DNA from 3 places in the Erwinia sp. INIA01 genome. Region 2 is predicted to be linked to each of the others. Evidence: predicted binding sites of a transcription regulator. Region 2 holds the regulator's gene; each other region holds the start of a gene.
The links. The regulator PurR, encoded in region 2, represses purine synthesis genes. The targets are predictions, from matches to a motif close to CANGCAAACGTTTGCNTG.

Region 1: a site for PurR is predicted at 1,163-1,180, ahead of purT (formate-dependent phosphoribosylglycinamide formyltransferase). Genes of this name have one in related genera too.
Region 3: a site for PurR is predicted at 1,699-1,716, ahead of tusA (sulfurtransferase TusA). Genes of this name have one in related genera too.

The regions. Positions count from the first base shown of each region.
Region 1 covers NZ_JAPDNC010000011.1:7,007-10,285, reverse strand. Annotated here, with positions in the region: gene OMR58_RS18795 (S9 family peptidase) at 1-667, opposite strand, end outside; gene OMR58_RS18790 (YebG family protein) at 786-1,082, opposite strand; gene purT (formate-dependent phosphoribosylglycinamide formyltransferase) at 1,221-2,399, shown strand.
Region 2 covers NZ_JAPDNC010000020.1:35,631-38,909, reverse strand. Annotated here, with positions in the region: gene OMR58_RS24315 (C40 family peptidase) at 1-522, shown strand, start outside; gene cydH (cytochrome bd-I oxidase subunit CydH) at 588-677, opposite strand; gene purR (HTH-type transcriptional repressor PurR) at 973-1,998, shown strand; gene punR (DNA-binding transcriptional activator PunR) at 2,022-2,936, opposite strand; gene punC (purine nucleoside transporter PunC) at 3,048-3,279, shown strand, end outside.
Region 3 covers NZ_JAPDNC010000003.1:456,921-460,199, forward strand. Annotated here, with positions in the region: gene iolE (myo-inosose-2 dehydratase) at 1-136, shown strand, start outside; gene OMR58_RS07565 (DcrB family lipoprotein) at 227-787, opposite strand; gene OMR58_RS07570 (7-cyano-7-deazaguanine/7-aminomethyl-7-deazaguanine transporter) at 890-1,555, opposite strand; gene tusA (sulfurtransferase TusA) at 1,791-2,036, shown strand; gene OMR58_RS07580 (zinc/cadmium/mercury/lead-transporting ATPase) at 2,100-3,279, opposite strand, start outside.

The DNA.
Region 1 (3,279 bases), on a different contig from region 2:
CGTCCAGCTCCTCGTAGACCAGCCGATCGCTTTCCTGCGCGGTGCCCAGCGTATGCCGCCAGACCTGGTAAGGTAGCAGCGTCTTCGGATGCTTGCGCACGTAGTAGAGCGTTTGCGAGTCATTCGCCCAGGTCATGCCGGCAGTCACACCTTCCAGCACATCGTCAAAGCTGCGCTCATCCTGCAGGTGGCGGAAATGAATGCTGTAGATGCGGCGAGAGAGAAAATCTTCAGCCAGAGCCAGGATCTGGTTATCACGGGTAATCGCCAGGCTGCCAAGTGCATAAAACTCACTTTCCGCCGCGCGCTGGTTGGCATCGACCAGCGTTTCCCACTGTTCGGGGTTGGCGGTTTCCGCAGGCTGACGGCTGTAAATGGCGTACTCGTTGCCCTCTTCATAGCGGCTCTGGTAGCGATAGCCATTTTTTACGTAGGGAACCGACTGGTCGCGCGGAGGAATGCGATCGATGATCTCCTGCAGCAGTTCCGCCTGCAACGCCTTTTGCGGTTCCAGCAAGCTGTCGCCGTACTCATTTTCTGCTTTGAGCCACGCGATAATTTCCGGATCTTCCCGTTGGTCATCGCGCAGCCAATAATAGTTGTCGCAGCGCGTGTCACCGTGCTGAGTCATCACATGAGGGACTTTCTTTGCTTTAGGTGGTGTCATGATATTTTCACGGTTGCTGTGCCTGCCTGTAAGACTGGCAGCAAGATGCCTGATTGCCAATAGCCGAAGGCACAACCGGTGTAAAATTAGCCACCACCTTTTATGCTACGCCCGGAAATCACACCGCGCGCAGTTTGCTATCGCCTTCTTCTGATTCAAGCTCACCGGCGTTAGCCTCTTCCGGCATTTTACCGGTGCGCAGAATGTGCTGCAGTGCATCTTTGTTTTCTGCCAGATACAGGCCCAGCGCTTCACCCTGCTGCTCATCAAGCGCCAGCGGACTGGTGGTCAGCCATTCAGAAAAAACTTCGGCCATATCGAGCATTTTGTCGTAGGCATCGGCTTCTTTTTTGCTGGCAAACGTCATCTTTTCCTCACCTTTTCTGACGACTACGTATTGAATTTCAACAGCCATAATTTTCTTCTCGCTATACTGTGTTTATATACAGCCTATCACTGAAGCGGATTTGACTCAAGTTTAGCGTTCAGGATGAATACGCAAACGTTTTCGTTTATACTGCGCGCGTTTTTTCCATTCAATCAGGTAGAGATTATGACGACTCTTGGAACCGCGCTGCGCCCACAGGCGACTCGCGTAATGCTGTTAGGATCAGGTGAACTGGGTAAGGAAGTGGCGCTGGAATGCCAGCGTCTTGGCGTGGAAGTGATCGCCGTTGACCGCTACGCCGATGCCCCTGCCATGCACGTTGCCCACCGCAGCCATGTGATCAATATGCTGGACGGTGCCGCGCTGGCTGCCCTGATCGCCCAGGAAAAACCGGACTTCGTCGTGCCGGAAATCGAAGCCATCGCCACCGACATGCTGGTTGAACTGGAAAAACAGGGCCAGCACGTTGTCCCCACCGCGCGTGCGGCAAAGCTGACCATGAACCGCGAAGGCATTCGTCTCCTCGCCGCCGAAGAGTTGTCGTTACCGACCTCCACCTACCGCTTCGCCGACAGCCGCGAAGCCTTCTTTGCCGCCGCCGATGAAATTGGCTTCCCGTGCATCGTTAAGCCGGTAATGAGTTCCTCCGGCAAAGGCCAGAGCTTTATCCGCGAAGCTTCGCAGCTGGAAGCAGCCTGGGAATATGCCCAGCAGGGTGGCCGCGCCGGTGCGGGCCGTGTGATTGTTGAAGGCGTGGTGAAATTCGATTTTGAAATTACGCTGCTGACCATCAGCGCCGTTGACGGCGTTCATTTCTGTGCTCCAATCGGTCACCGTCAGGAAGATGGCGATTACCGTGAGTCCTGGCAGCCGCAGCAGATGAGCGATTTGGCTCTACAGCGCGCGCAGGACATCGCCCGCAAAGTGGTTGAAGCCCTCGGCGGGCGCGGCCTGTTTGGCGTTGAGCTGTTTGTTTGCGGCGATGAAGTGGTGTTCAGCGAGGTTTCCCCCCGCCCGCACGATACCGGGATGGTGACGCTGATTTCTCAGGACGTTTCCGAGTTTGCCCTGCACGTTCGCGCGTTCCTCGGCCTGCCGGTTGGGGGTATTCGTCAGTATGGTCCGTCGGCCTCTGCCGTTATTCTGCCACAGCTGGATAGTGATAACGTTCAGTTTGGCAATTTGCAGGCTGCTGTAGGTGCCGGTTTGCAGGTTCGTCTGTTCGGTAAGCCGGAGATTCGCGGTCAGCGCCGCCTGGGTGTAGCACTGGCGACCGGTACGGATATTGATGACGCGGTACAGCGTGCGGTTGCAGCGGCGGCGAGCGTCAAGGTCAGCGGGTAATTCAACGTTACTTGCGTTGGATGGGACAGTGGTGTTAACGCTGGCTGATAGTCCCCCGCTCTGGCGGCTTGTATTGTCTGGAACAACGGTGCTCGCTCTGGCTGGTGGTTCCCCCGCTCGGGCGGGTCCTCGCGCCACGCTTTGCGTGGTGCCATCACTTCGTTCCTCAGCCTCTCGGACCAGCACAGACGGGCGTCCTGCCCGGCTGTGCTTTTCGGTCGCGTCCATGCGACCGAATCCTGGCTTCCTCTCTACGTTCTGCGCTGCGGATTGCCCGTTCGGGGGAACCACCAGCCCGCTTTTAGATCTGGTGACTTCTGGATGAGAAAACAAATACCTATATCTTAATCTTCTGAGACTGAACCCCGTTATGGCTGTAAAGCTTCTTAGTGCTCTCTTACCAACTCTCCCTGTTGCTTATAAATCATTCGATGTCTGCCCTTCGAAAGCTTGAATCTGCATCCGCTAGCAATCTATCTGGTTCCGTTGGCTCAACAATTGATAACCTGAAGCAGATCGCAAGCTCTATGTAAGAAGGGGGCATCCTCTGCACAAACCGGACAATCCACAGCGCTGAGGTGAAGACAGCGGGACCGGGGACGCTAACAGGACGTTAGCGTCAGGGCTGGCGCGGGCAGGACGCCCGCTCCATACCGGCCCGAAAGTCACGCTGCCGGAGCCGAAGGCATCACGCACAGCATGACGCGAGGACGCCCGACTTGCGCAGAGGATGCGCCCCGAACTCCAATGCCGCGGCTACAGCCACAGCGTTATAGCCAACAATAGGACTTTAATATTCCCCCAAGAAGACCTGGTTTAACCTGACTCAATCAGCCAGCTAAGCACTTAATTATATTGAAGCTAACCGCAAGCACTTTGT
Region 2 (3,279 bases):
CTCGCCTCTTTACAGACCAAAAAAGGCAAGAAAGGCCCGCTGCGTGCTATCGAGCGCGATGAGGCTGAATCCCCTGAATCACCGCTGAAGTTGAGCAAAGCGCACCGCGCGCGCTATCAGAAAGCGCGTGAAACGGCGATGAACAAACTGATGGGCCAGTTGGGTAAACCCTACCAGTGGGGAGGCGCATCACCGTCAACCGGTTTCGACTGTAGCGGACTGGTGTGGTATGCCTATAAGGACCTGGTGAAGTTTAAGATCCCGCGTACGGCAAATGAGATGTATCACCTGCGCGATGCTGCGCCGATCAAACGCGATAAACTGGAGAAAGGCGACCTGGTGTTCTTCCGCATCAACGGACGCGGTACCGCCGATCACGTTGGCGTATATCTTGGTGGTGGAAAATTCATTCAGTCACCGAGAACCGGCAAAGACATTCAGGTAAGCGCGCTGGGCGATGATTACTGGCAGGAGCACTATATTGGTGCCCGTCGAATGATGACGCCAAAAACAATTCGCTGATTGCGCAACGCGGTAAGCGATTGCTGAATTGCTAATCGGGAGGAGCCATGCTCCTCCCGATTTTTTTAGTGCAGAATAGCCGTAAAGCTAAATGCAATAATCATCAGTAGCGCACCCACCGTGGTCAGCAGTGAGAATTTCAGATCGGTACTCATCGTCTCTCCTTAATAACCCTGCAAAATGTATGCACAAAGATTTTCCCACAGTTCCCCGTAAAAATCTCGTTTTCTCTGCGCAGCCTTGTTAGAATTCCTCTTTTCCGTTGCGCAACAGTAGCGGATAACGGTTTTTGCCAGCTCTGCAGTCACTCTACGGACGATTTTTTCCCCTTTCCGACCCGTTGCGACAGCATCCAAACCACTTTGGTCTGGTGGGAAAAGGCTGCACCCAGGCAAACGTTTAACCAACCTGTTATCAAATAGTTACGATAACACCAGGAGCATAAGTTTAATGGCAACAATTAAGGATGTGGCAAAGCGAGCCGGGGTGTCTACAACCACGGTTTCCCACGTAATTAATAAAACGCGCTTTGTAGCCGAAGAGACCCGTGAAGCGGTGTGGGCAGCAATTAAGGAATTGCACTATTCCCCCAGCGCCGTGGCACGCAGTCTGAAGGTCAACCACACCAAAACCATCGGCCTGCTCGCCACCTCCAGCGAAGCGCCCTATTTTGCCGAAATTATTGAAGCCGTGGAAAACCGCTGCTTTGCCAAAGGCTATACCCTGATCCTTGGGAATGCACATAACGACCTGAACAAACAGCAGGCTTATCTGTCGATGATGGCGCAGAAGCGCGTCGACGGGCTGCTGGTGATGTGCTCTGAGTACCCGGATTCATTAATCTCGATGCTGGAAGACCACCGCAATATCCCGATGGTGGTCATGGACTGGGGTGAATCGCGCGGAGATTTCACCGATACCGTGCTGGATAACGCCTTTGAAGGCGGCTATCTGGCCGGGCGTTATCTGATTGAGCGTGGGCATCGTGATATCGGTGCCATCCCGGGACAGCTGGAGCGTAACACCGGCGGCGGTCGCCATGCGGGGTTCCTCAAGGCGCTGAACGAAGCCGGGATTACACTGCGTGAAGAGTGGCTGGTTCAGGGCGACTTTGAACCTGAATCCGGCTATCGGGCCATGCAGCAGATTCTGGGGCAGAAACAGCGCCCGACCGCCATCTTCTGCGGCGGCGACGTCATGGCGATGGGTGCAATTTGCGCCGCGGACGAGATGGGCCTGCGCGTTCCACAGGATATTTCAGTGATCGGCTATGATAACGTGCGCAACGCACGCTATTTCACACCGGCGCTGACCACGGTGCACCAGCCGAAAGAGCGGCTGGGAGAAACCGCGTTCGATATGCTGCTCGATCGCATCACCAGCAAGCGTGAAGAACCGCAGACCATTGAAGTTCATCCGTCACTGATTGAACGCCGCTCCGTGGCCGATGGTCCGTTCCGCGACTATCGCCGCTAATCCCTTGCTCGTTTACCGTTCGCTCAGGCGGACGGTTCACTCAGCCATTCAGCATTCAGCGTATCGCTGTCGCCAACATAATCCAGCAGCCAGCGCAGCGCCGGTGATGCACTCTGTTCCGACCAACTCAAGCAGCATGGGCTGATCGGGAACGGGTTTGCCAGCGTCAGTTCCGCAATTCCCCCTTCAGCAATCCAACCCTGGGCAAAGTGCCCCGGGATCATGCCGACGCACAGTCCGGCGCGCAGGCAGTCTAACGCGCTGTCCCAGTCCGGGACCACCAGCCGCCGCTGATTATCCAGCGTCCAGGTGTTACGCTTCGGCAACGCGCGCGAGGTGTCCTCCAGCGTCAGAGATGGCCATTCCCGCAGCAGATCGTCGCTAAGCGGTCCCGTCTGTTGCAATAAGGGATGATCCGCCTGCACGACACAGCGCCAGTTAAGGCTGCCCATATCGCGAAAGGCGAAGCGCCCGCCCACCGGCACCGCCTGCGTAGCCCCGATAGCCGCATCAACGCGGCCATCCGCCAGCGCATCCCATACGCCGTTAAACACTTCGGGGAAGATATGCAGTTCCATATCGGGGAAGTGACGGTAGAAATCGACGATAAGCTGACGGGTACGCTGCGGCCTGACGATGCGGTCAACGGCGATATTAATCTGACCGCGCCAGCCGTTAGCCACCTGCTGACAGCGGCGTCGTGTGGCAAGCATTTTTTTGATAACAAAACGCCCTTCTTCGCTGAACACCCGTCCCGCTTCTGTCAGTACCACATCGCGATGGCGGCGCTCAAACAGGCTGACGGCCAGCCACTGCTCCAGCTGGCGTACGGTATAGCTCACCGCAGAAGGCACGCGGTGAAGCTCAGCCGCTGCGGCGGTAAAACTGCCGGTTCTGGCAACGGCTTCAATCACTTCCAGAGAATGTTCTGACCACATCGCTTTGCCTGCAAATTTTTTCAACGGAACTGACGAATATTAGCGTTTCACAAGCGTAAGTGCATCCCTTTACACTCCCTGCGATAAAAAACTGCCCTGTACGAGTAAAATATGCCTTCAAAATTCTTTATCGTTTATCTGGCCATGCTGAGCATGCTGGGTTTCCTTGCTACCGATATGTACCTGCCCGCTTTTGGTGAGATGCAGCAGGATCTTGCCACCGGTTCTGGCGTTATCAGCGCCAGCCTGAGCATCTTCCTTGCCGGCTTTGCCTGCGCACAGCTGATTTGGGGATCACTGTCCGACCGCCTTGGCCGCAAGCCCGTGCTGCTGGTGGGGCTGG
Region 3 (3,279 bases), on a different contig from region 2:
GGTGTTCAAAATCCTCGACGATTTCGGCTACAAAGGCTGGATGGTAGTGGAAGCCGAGCAGGACCCTGCGCTGGCTAACCCGTTTGAATACGCGGTAAAAGCACGTAAATACATTCGCGAAACGGCCGGTCTGTAAGCGCCTGACGTAAAAAAACCTCCCACTTCTGAAACGGGCTTCTGTTGAAGCCCGATGACGAAGATGGGAGGTTTTTTTGTGAGCGCAGTATTACTTCAGCTGAAGCGTTTTCAGGATATTTCCCGCTTCGGTCTGCGCGGCCTGCTGATCGTCTCCCGGCAGGGAGATCTGCATGGTCAGCAGTTTGCCATCTACTTTGCCCATCACCAGCGAAGACCAGACGGTCTGATTGTTAGCGGAGATCACCGTATCCAGCTGCTGTAGCTGCTGGTCGTTAACGGTAATTTCTTTATTGGTCACCACCTGCAGCTGAGGCGCGCGGCTACGCTGCTGCTCGATCATGCGTTTTGACAGGTCTTCCAGCGTATCGTTGCTGCTGTCGCCTTCGATGACAATGATCGCTTTCTGGCCTGATTCATCGGCGTAAACGTGCATATTATTGGCCTGAGTACCCAGCTTGCCGCTTTTGTCACTCATGCCGGCAGGCAGCGCGAAGCTCAGTTTGCCGTCCATCAGTGAAACGGTCTGGCTGCTCTGACTTGCCTGGCTGCTGGCATTTTTATCCGCAGCGGCGGTGTCACTCTTGCCATCGCAGGCGGCCAGGCCAACTACCAGTAAACTTACTCCGGCATATTTCAGTAGGTTACGCATCAGGGTCCCTTTGTTAGTCATCACTTAAGATATCAGGCACTTATACAATAGCATTCAGCGTGTAAAAGCAACTTATCTTGCGTGACATTGTGTGTAACCAGCTTACCCAAAATTAACCTGTGGACCATTGGATTTTTCTGCTAATCGCTTCAGCGTGGCGTTGAGCAGCAGGCCATAGGCAGGCAGGAAGAAAATCATGCAGATCATGACTTTAAAGCAGTAATCCACCATGGCGATCTCTACCCAGTGGGTTGCCATAAACGGATCGGTGCTCTGGTAGAAAGCAATGAAGAAGAAGGCTGCCGTATCGCTGATATTGCCAAGGAACATCGCCGCCGCCGGTGCCATCCACCAGGCGGCTTTCTGCCGCAGGCGGTTAAAGACATAAATATCGAGGATCTGACCCAGCGCGTAGGCCATAAAGCTGGCACAGGCGATGCGGGCTACAAAGATATTCATCTCTTTCAGTGAGTCCACTCCCTGCCATTCCCCCTGAAAATAGAGCGCGGAAATCAGGTAGGAGATAAACAGGGCCGGGATCATCACCGCCAGGATAATGCGACGCGCCAGCGGGGCACCGAAAATTCGTACCGTCAGATCGGTGGCAAGGAAGATAAACGGGAAGCTGAACGCGCCCCAGGTGGTGTGCAGACCAAAAATGGAAACCGGCAGCTGGACCAGATAGTTGCTGGAGGTGATCACCAGCAGATGAAACAGACTGAGCCAGATCAGCGCGTGGGTACGCTGACGCGAAGTAAATGCGATCATATTGAGCCTTTTTAAGATCAATGGGGTGAGGGAACCCAGTTTAAATTTAAGACGCACTGGCCGTATTGACGGCCGCACATCAGTCGCTTGCGCGATTTTGCGGCATATTACCCGGTTGTGCTGCTATTGCAATGGTTAATTTTAGCGCAAACGTTATCGTCCGATAGCGCTGTTGCGCCCCGGCCGTCCGGCGGTAGAATAGCGGCTGTTTGTTATCATTACTGTTGAGAATCTCATGAGCGACCTTTTCGCTAACCCCGATAAGACCCTTGATGCGTTGGGCCTGCGCTGCCCGGAACCGGTCATGATGGTGCGTAAAACCGTGCGCCATATGCAGGAGGGCGAAACGCTGTTGATTATTGCTGACGACCCGGCGACTACGCGCGATATCCCCGGTTTCTGCCGATTTATGGAGCATACGCTGCTGGCACAGAATACCGACGCGCTACCGTATCGTTATCTGCTGAAGAAAGGCGTTTAAGGGAGCCTTTTCGGCTCCCCTGAATTAACGGCTCTGGGCGAATAGCTATCGCCCTGGCTACAGTTACGATCTGCGGCGCAGCAGCCGCAGGGCGTTAGCGGTCACTAATGCCGTTGCACCCGAATCCGCCAGCACCGCCAGCCACAGCCCGGTGATCCCCAGCAGGGTGGTCAGCAGGAACACCGCCTTCAGCCCCAGCGCGATGGTAATGTTCTGGCGAATATTGGCGTGAGTGGCACGCGACAGGCCAATCATCGCCGCCAGCCCGGTAAGCCGGTTATGAGTCAGCGCCGCGTCAGCCGTTTCCAGCGCCACATCGCTGCCGCTGCCCATTGCAATACCAATCGTTGCTGCCTTCATGGCTGGCGCATCGTTGATGCCGTCGCCAACCATTGCCACCGGCTGCTGCTGGTTAAGCGCGCTGACCGCCGCCACCTTATCTTCCGGCAGCAGGCTGGCGCGGTAGTCAATGCCCAGTTCACCGGCAATAGCCGCCGCAGCCCGTGGATTATCTCCGGTCAGCATCACACCCTGAATGCCCATTGCTTTTAGTTCTGCCAGCGCGTTTCTGGCATCTTCACGCAGGGTATCGCGCAGCGCGATCAGGCCATAAAGCTGCTCTGTATCGTGCAGGATCACCACCGTATTGCCCGCGCTTTCCAGCGCCTCAACGGCGGATCGATGTTGAGCCAGTCGTTCTGCATCGACTTTTGACGGCGCGCTGATTGAAAGTAAGCGATTGCTCACTATTGCTTCTACTCCGCTACCGGCAAGCGCCCGCTGTTCCGTGGCGGCAGGTAAAGTTAGCCTGCGCTCTGCGGCGGCAGCGACAATGGCCTGCGCCAGCGGATGCGAGGAACCCTGCTCAATCGCCGCTGCCGTTGACAGCAGCCACGCTTCATCCTGCTGTGCAAACGGCTGAATGGCGGTGACCCGGGGCTTACCCTCGGTGAGCGTACCGGTTTTATCAAAGGCGATGGTGCGAACGCTACCCAGGCTTTCCAGCGCTGCGCCGCCCTTAATTAACGCACCGCGGCGGGTTGCCGCCGCCAGTCCGGACGTAATCGCGGCAGGGGTGGAGATCACCAGCGCACACGGGCAGCCGATCAGCAGCAGCGTTAACCCTTTATAGATCCACGGCTGCCATTCCGTGCCCATCAGCAGCGGCGGGATAACGGCAACGGCCAGCGCCAGCGCCATAATCACCGGGGTATAGACACGGCTGAAGCGATCGAGGAAGCGT